2 linked regions of the Catalinimonas alkaloidigena genome follow. The protein of the gene in region 1 interacts with the protein of each later gene in a pairwise test. Links are inferred from orthologs where the notes say so. Each region holds a gene or a part of one and is shown on either strand. Other genes may lie near its edges. The genes, in order: leuS and ligA.

Region 1 (3,589 bases):
TCGGCGCGCCTGCACCGCCCTCATCCACCACCTGTTTACCCAAACCGAGCTCAACAGCATCCGCATTCGCTGCGGCGTGGGCAACCACCGCAGTGCCGCCCTTCCCCGTCGGCTGGGCTTTCGGCTGGAGGGCGTCGAGCGTGCTGGCGAGTGGCTGCACGACCACTTCCACGACCTGGAAGTCTACAGCCTCCTGAAACAGGAGTGGACCGGAGGTCGCGTCTGAACACGCTTTTGTGGCCGGATGCCTGCCAACCCACCGGGCCTTCTTGACCTCCGGGCGAATTCCGCTACTTTTGCAGCCTTTCTATCCAATTTTCCTCCCGACTCATGGAATACGATTTTCGAGCGATCGAACAAAAATGGCAGCAACACTGGCGAAACGAGCACACGTACCGGACAGAGATCGACCCTACGCGACCGAAGTTTTACGTGCTCGACATGTTCCCCTACCCTTCTGGCGCGGGGCTACACGTCGGCCACCCGCTGGGTTACATTGCCTCCGATGTGGTGGCGCGCTACAAACGCCACAAAGGATTTAACGTACTCCATCCGATGGGTTTCGATGCGTTTGGGCTGCCGGCTGAGCAATACGCCATCGAAACGGGGCAACATCCGGCCATAACGACCGAAAACAACATCCGTCGCTACAAAGAACAGCTACAAAACATCGGGTTTTCGTACGACTGGGATCGCGAGGTGCAGACGTCTGATCCTTCGTTTTACCGCTGGACGCAATGGATCTTCAGCCAGTTGTTCGATTCCTGGTACAACCAGACTACCGACCGGGCCGAGCCCATCGCTACGCTGATCGATGCTTTCGCGCACAACGGCAACTTGGACGTGCAGGCCGTGAGCGATGAGGATACGCCTCGCTTCTCGGCCGAGACGTGGCAGAAAATGTCGGAGCAGGAACAGCAAACGCTGCTGCTCAAGTACCGGCTGGCCTACCTGACAGAAGCCACCGTGAACTGGTGCCCGGCGCTGGGAACTGTGTTGGCCAACGACGAAGTGAAAGACGGCGTGTCGGAACGGGGGGGCTATCCAGTCGAACGTCGGAAAATGCAACAGTGGATGCTCCGCATCACCGCCTATGCAGACCGCCTGCTGCGCAACCTGGATACGCTGGCGTGGTCGGACGCCATGGTCGACATGCAACGCAACTGGATCGGCAAATCGAACGGCGCGGAACTGAACTTCCCCGTGGTGGGCAAAGACATCACGCTGACCGCGTTTACCACACGCGCCGACACCATTTTCGGCGTCACGTACGTGGTGGTCGCGCCCGAACACGAACTGGTCCCCGACCTGACTACTCCCGAACAGAAAGCGGCCGTCGAAGCCTATCTGGACGAAACCAAGAGCCGTTCGGAACTGGACCGCATGAGCGACGTCAAAACCGTTTCGGGCGTATTCACAGGCAGTTATGTCAAGAATCCGCTGAGCGACGAAGAGATTCCGCTGTGGATTGCCGACTACGTGCTGGCCGGCTACGGCACGGGCGTGGTGATGGCCGTACCGGCTTCCGACGAACGCGACTATCGCTTCGCAAAGCATTTCGGTCTGGAGATCCGTCCGGTCATCGAAGGTACCGATCCGGAGGCGGGGGCCAATCCCACCAAAGAGGGCGTCATGATCAATTCCGGTTTTCTGAACGGCATGACCTGCCGCGAAGCCATCGACGCGGCCATTGCTAAAGCCGAGGAATTGGGTCTGGGCAAAGCTAAGGTGAACTTCCGGATGCGCGACGCTATTTTCAGCCGGCAGCGTTACTGGGGCGAGCCGGTGCCGATCTATTTCAAAGACGGTCTGCCGCAACTGGTGGACGACGCCGAACTGCCGCTGGTTCTGCCGGAAATCGACCAGTATAAGCCGACTGAGACCGGCGAACCGCCGTTGGCGCGGGCCGAAGGCTGGCAATACCATGGAAAATACGACTATGAACTGACCACCATGCCCGGCTGGGCCGGTTCGAGCTGGTACTTCCTGCGCTACATGGACCCGCAAAACGACCAGCAGTTCGTCAGTGAAGAGGCTGTGAAGTACTGGAATCAGGTGGACCTGTACATCGGGGGCACCGAGCACGCCACCGGTCACCTACTCTATTCCCGTTTCTGGAACTTGTTTCTGTACGACCGTGGCTACATTTTCCACGAGGAACCGTTCCAGAAGTTGATCAACCAGGGTATGATTCAGGGGCGCTCCAATTTGGTATACCTGGTCAAATCGCCAGAGGGCAAGTCGGGTAAGCCGGTTTTTGTTTCGATGGGACTCAAAGATCAGTACGACGTCATCGAGCAGCACGTGGACGTGAATCTGGTCGAAAACGACGTATTGAACGTAGAAGCCTTCCGCCAGTGGCGACCCGAAAACGCCGAGGCCGAATTCATCCTGGAAGCGGGTCAGTACCGGTGCGGCTATGCCGTAGAGAAAATGTCGAAGCGGTGGTTCAACGTAGTGAATCCGGACGATATTGTCGCGCGCTACGGTGCCGATACCCTACGGCTGTACGAGATGTTTCTGGGCCCGCTGGAACAGTCGAAACCCTGGAACACAAACGGCATCGACGGAGCCTTCAAATTTCTGCGGAAAGTATGGCGTCTCTTTTATGACGAAGAGGGCAAGCTGCTGGTCACCGACGAGGCACCCACCCCGGCCGAACTTAAGGTGCTGCACCAAACGCTGAAAAAGGTGGAACAGGACATCGAACGCGACTCGTTCAATACGCCCGTTAGTACGATGATGATCTGCGTGAACGAACTGACTTCGCTGAACTGCCACAAGCGGGCCATCTTGCAGGAGTTGCTGGTGATGCTCTCCCCGTATGCGCCTCACCTGGCCGAGGAACTGTGGGCGCAACTCAGCGAGAACTGGCCGCAGGCCCTGCCCGCCGAGCATCGCAACAGCGTCACGCGTGCGCCCTGGCCGCAGTGGGAAGAGAAGTACCTGCGCGAAGATAGCTTTGAATATCCCGTTTCGATCAACGGCAAGATGCGCACCCGCATGGCCTTTGCCCTCGACATGCCGAAAGCTGAGATGGAACGGGAAGTGCTGGCTTCGGAAACCGTCCAGAAATGGACAGAAGGCAAACCACCGAAAAAGGTCATCATCGTGCCTCAGCGGATCATCAACATTGTTGTTTAATCCGCTTGTGCCCCTACAAAAAAAGCCCTGCATCGGAATGATGCAGGGCTTTTTTACGGAAAAGGAGGGCAAAAAGTCCGCTCGTGTTACTTGAGCGGTACGGACAGCACTTTAGAGCCTTCTTTCAATACCTTGGTTTTACCATTTCCTTTGCGTGCCACGTACACGTATTTCACTTCCAGCTCCAGCTTGTCGTGTGCCGCGGCCTGACGCATAATTGGAATCAGGTCCAGATCGTTGTCCAGAAACTCGTGATCCTGCGTCATGCTGACCACCGTGCCATCCTGCGGGCTGATCAAGCGTGCTTCGGAAGAAATGAAGCTGATGTAGGCGTCGTCGGGCAGCGAAGCGTATAATTCTTGCTGATTGGCCAGATCGATCTGGAAGAACCCCTCTTTCGGGATGTAGAGCCCCTCCCGGGTGTCAATTTCATAGCCTTCGTAAG
Region 2 (3,206 bases), on another replicon or contig:
GTCATGAGCCTGAACCGCTCGGCCGAGGATGCCGCCCAGAAAGCCACCCCCATTTTTGTGGATGCGATCCGCAACATTACCATCCGCGATGGCCTTAACATTTTGTACGGCCCCGATACGGCCGCGACGAATTACCTGCGGTCCAACACCTTCAGCCGCTTGTCCGACGCATTCGAACCCAGCATCAACCAGTCGCTGAGCAAGCCGCTTCTGGCCGGGCGTAGTGCCAACGACCTCTACAACAACTTTGTGAATACGTATAACAAAGTCGCCAACAACCCGCTGAACTCGTTTCTGGGACTGCAGAAAATCGACGATTCGAACTTGTCGACGTACGTGACCAACAAAGCTCTGGACGGCGTTTTTCTAAAGATCGCGCGCGAAGAAAAAATGATCCGCGAAAATCCCGGCCACCGCGTTAACGACATTCTGAAACGCGTCTTCGGCAAACTCGACTCGCCGAACGCGCAGTATTGATCCGTTCTGCCGCGAGCGCCCGCTCCCTTGGGGTAAAGGCGCTCTTTTTATAGGGCCTGGCTACCCTCCGGAACGTGTACGCCGAAAAGTTAGCCCCCGCGCTACGCCTGCACCGCCCGGATGTTGTGCATCCTCCTTAAACCTAGTTACTTACGTTTTCTAAAAGCCTCTTCTCCCCCATGACCCTGGAAGCTGCCGCCCACCGCATACAAGAGCTTACTGATCAACTGAACTATTACAATTACCAGTATTACCAGAACGCCGTCTCGGAAATAGACGACCAGACGTTCGATCGGCTGTTGCGCGAACTGCAGGACCTGGAACAGCAGCACCCTTCGCTGATGCTGCCCGATTCGCCAACCCAACGGGTCGGGGGTACCATTTCGAAGGAGTTTCCGACCGTGCGCCATCGCTATCCGATGCTTTCCCTGGGCAATACCTATTCGGAAGAAGAGCTGCGCGAGTTCGACGAACGGGTGCGCAAGGCCATCGGCGATGATTTCAAGTACGTGTGCGAACTGAAATTCGACGGTGTGGCCATCAGCCTGACCTACGAAAACGGCATCCTGACGCAGGCCGCTACCCGGGGCGATGGTGTGCGCGGCGACGACATCACGCCAAATGCCCGGACCATCCGCAGCATTCCTCTGCGGGCCAACTCGAAAGAGCTTCCTGCCCTGTTCGAAGTGCGGGGGGAGGTGTACATGCCCCTGGAAGTCTTTGAGGACATCAACCGCGAACGCGAGGAAAACGGCGAAACGCCACTGGCCAACCCGCGCAACGCGGCCGCCGGTACGCTGAAGCAGCAGGATTCGTCCATCGTGGCGCAACGCCGTCTCAGTTGCTTTACCTACGGACTGCTGGGCGAAGGCATTGCCTACAAAGGCCATTACGAGTCGATGCTGGCGTTGCAGCAAAGTGGCTTTGCCGTCTCGCCTACGTTTTGTCTCTGCCCCACCCTCGACGACGTGCTGGCGTACATCCATCAGTGGGAGCAGAAGCGGTTTGAGTTACCCGTCGCCATCGACGGCATTGTGATCAAAGTGAACGATTATGCCCAACAGGAAGAGCTGGGCTACACGGCCAAAAATCCCCGCTGGGCCATCGCCTACAAGTACTCGGCCGAATCGGCCGTCACGTTGCTGAAAGGTATCACCTACCAGGTCGGGCGGACGGGCGCCATTACCCCCGTAGCGGAACTGGCACCCGTCCAGCTGGCCGGAACACGGGTAAAACGCGCCTCGCTGCACAACGCCAACGAAATTGCCCGCCTCGGGCTGCACGTCGGCGATTCGGTATTCGTCGAAAAGGGCGGTGAGATCATTCCGAAAGTCACGGGCGTCGACCTGACCCAACGCGCCGACACCAGCGAACCGGTGACCTACATTACGCATTGCCCCGAGTGCCAGACGCTTCTGGTCCGCGAAGAGGGCGAAGGAGCGGCCCCACGCGCGCAGCATTTCTGTCCGAATCAGGACGGCTGCCCGCCGCAAATCCGGGGGCGGCTGGAGCATTTCATCCAGCGCCGCGCCATGAACGTGGAGGAACTTGGCCCGCAAACCATCCGTCAGTTGTACGAGAAGGGGCTGGTGAACAACGTGGCCGACCTGTACGACCTCACCTACGACCAACTGATTGCGCTGGAACGATTCGCCGACAAATCGGCGCGCAACCTGTTGGAAGGTTTAGCGCGCACCCGTCAGGTGCCTTTTGCCCGAGTGCTCTTTGCGCTGGGCATTCGCTACGTCGGCGAAACCGTGGCGCGTAAACTGGCCGAACATTTTGGCAGCATCGAACGCATTTCGCAGGCCACGTACGAAGAACTGCTCGAAGCCCCCGAAGTCGGTGAGCGCATTGCTCAAAGCCTGCAATCGTGGCTGGCTGAGCCGGAACATCAGGCGTTGATCGAACGGCTGCGCCAGGCCGGGCTGCAACTGGCGCAAGAAGAAAAAACTTCGGCTCCGAGCAGCACCACGCTGGCGGGCAAAACGTTCGTGATTTCCGGCGTCTTTGAGCAGTTCAGCCGCGATGGCCTCAAAGCACTGATCGAAGACCACGGCGGAAAGATTTTGAGCAGCGTCTCCGGCAAGCTCGACTACCTGGTAGCGGGCGAAAACATGGGACCAGCCAAGCGCGAAAAGGCCCTGAAACACGGCGTGACGATTCTATCGGAAGCTGAATTTCTTCAACTTTTAGAAGAAACAGGAAATTAATTGCGGAATTAACCAAAGATCATAATCTTCGCGGTTCCTTTTTAAGTTTTCTATTTTCCAGACTCTCATGGAACTGGGCCTTCAAATGCTGTCCCTGCGCAACCGCCTGCGCCGTCCGCCTGCCACCCCGACCGCCCGGAGGTCGGTCAGCTTTGCCAAGGCACGTCGCATCGGCTTGTTCGTCGCATCCGACAGCGAAGCTACCTGGCAACAGTTTGGAAAAATTCGCGATCAGCTGCTTAAAATGGGAAAAGAGGTCACCTCACTGGCCTACTTGTCGGAGATTCCGAACGATCCGGCACTCTACAAAACCAAATTCTTTACCAACAAAGACATTTCGCTTCTGGGGCAAATCAAATCCGAAGAGGTGACGCACTTCATGGCGGCCGACTTCGATTACCTCTATTGCCTCACCACCGACGTTTCTCCCCTGTACGAAAGCATTTTAGGCCAGAGCCAGGCGCGCTGCCGGGTGGGGCGATTCTCCCCCGAACTGGAACACAACCTGGAACTGAT

Evidence for each region.
Region 2: the proteins of leuS (region 1) and ligA interact in binary tests that used the Escherichia coli proteins (3 or more experiments, as listed by UniProt). The link is inferred for Catalinimonas alkaloidigena from one-to-one orthologs.

The regions. Positions count from the first base shown.
Region 1 is NZ_FNFO01000001.1:378,301-381,889, reverse strand. Bases 1-3,344 are described here. They hold leuS (leucine--tRNA ligase), read left to right. Parts: upstream 1-330; coding sequence 331-3,144; downstream 3,145-3,344. Other genes in these bases: BLR44_RS01510 (hypothetical protein), read right to left, coding at 3,231-3,344; BLR44_RS01520 (GNAT family N-acetyltransferase), read left to right, coding at 1-226. Outside these bases: more of BLR44_RS01510, read right to left, coding at 3,345-3,589.
Region 2 is NZ_FNFO01000011.1:155,760-158,965, reverse strand. What follows is about bases 213-3,173. They hold ligA (NAD-dependent DNA ligase LigA), read left to right. Parts: upstream 213-656; coding sequence 657-2,690; downstream 2,691-3,173. Other genes in these bases: BLR44_RS23260 (DUF6913 domain-containing protein), read left to right, coding at 2,758-3,173; BLR44_RS23270 (DUF4197 domain-containing protein), read left to right, coding at 213-477. Also shown: more of BLR44_RS23270, read left to right, coding at 1-212; more of BLR44_RS23260, read left to right, coding at 3,174-3,206. UniProt on the Escherichia coli protein: DNA ligase that catalyzes the formation of phosphodiester linkages between 5'-phosphoryl and 3'-hydroxyl groups in double-stranded DNA using NAD as a coenzyme and as the energy source for the reaction.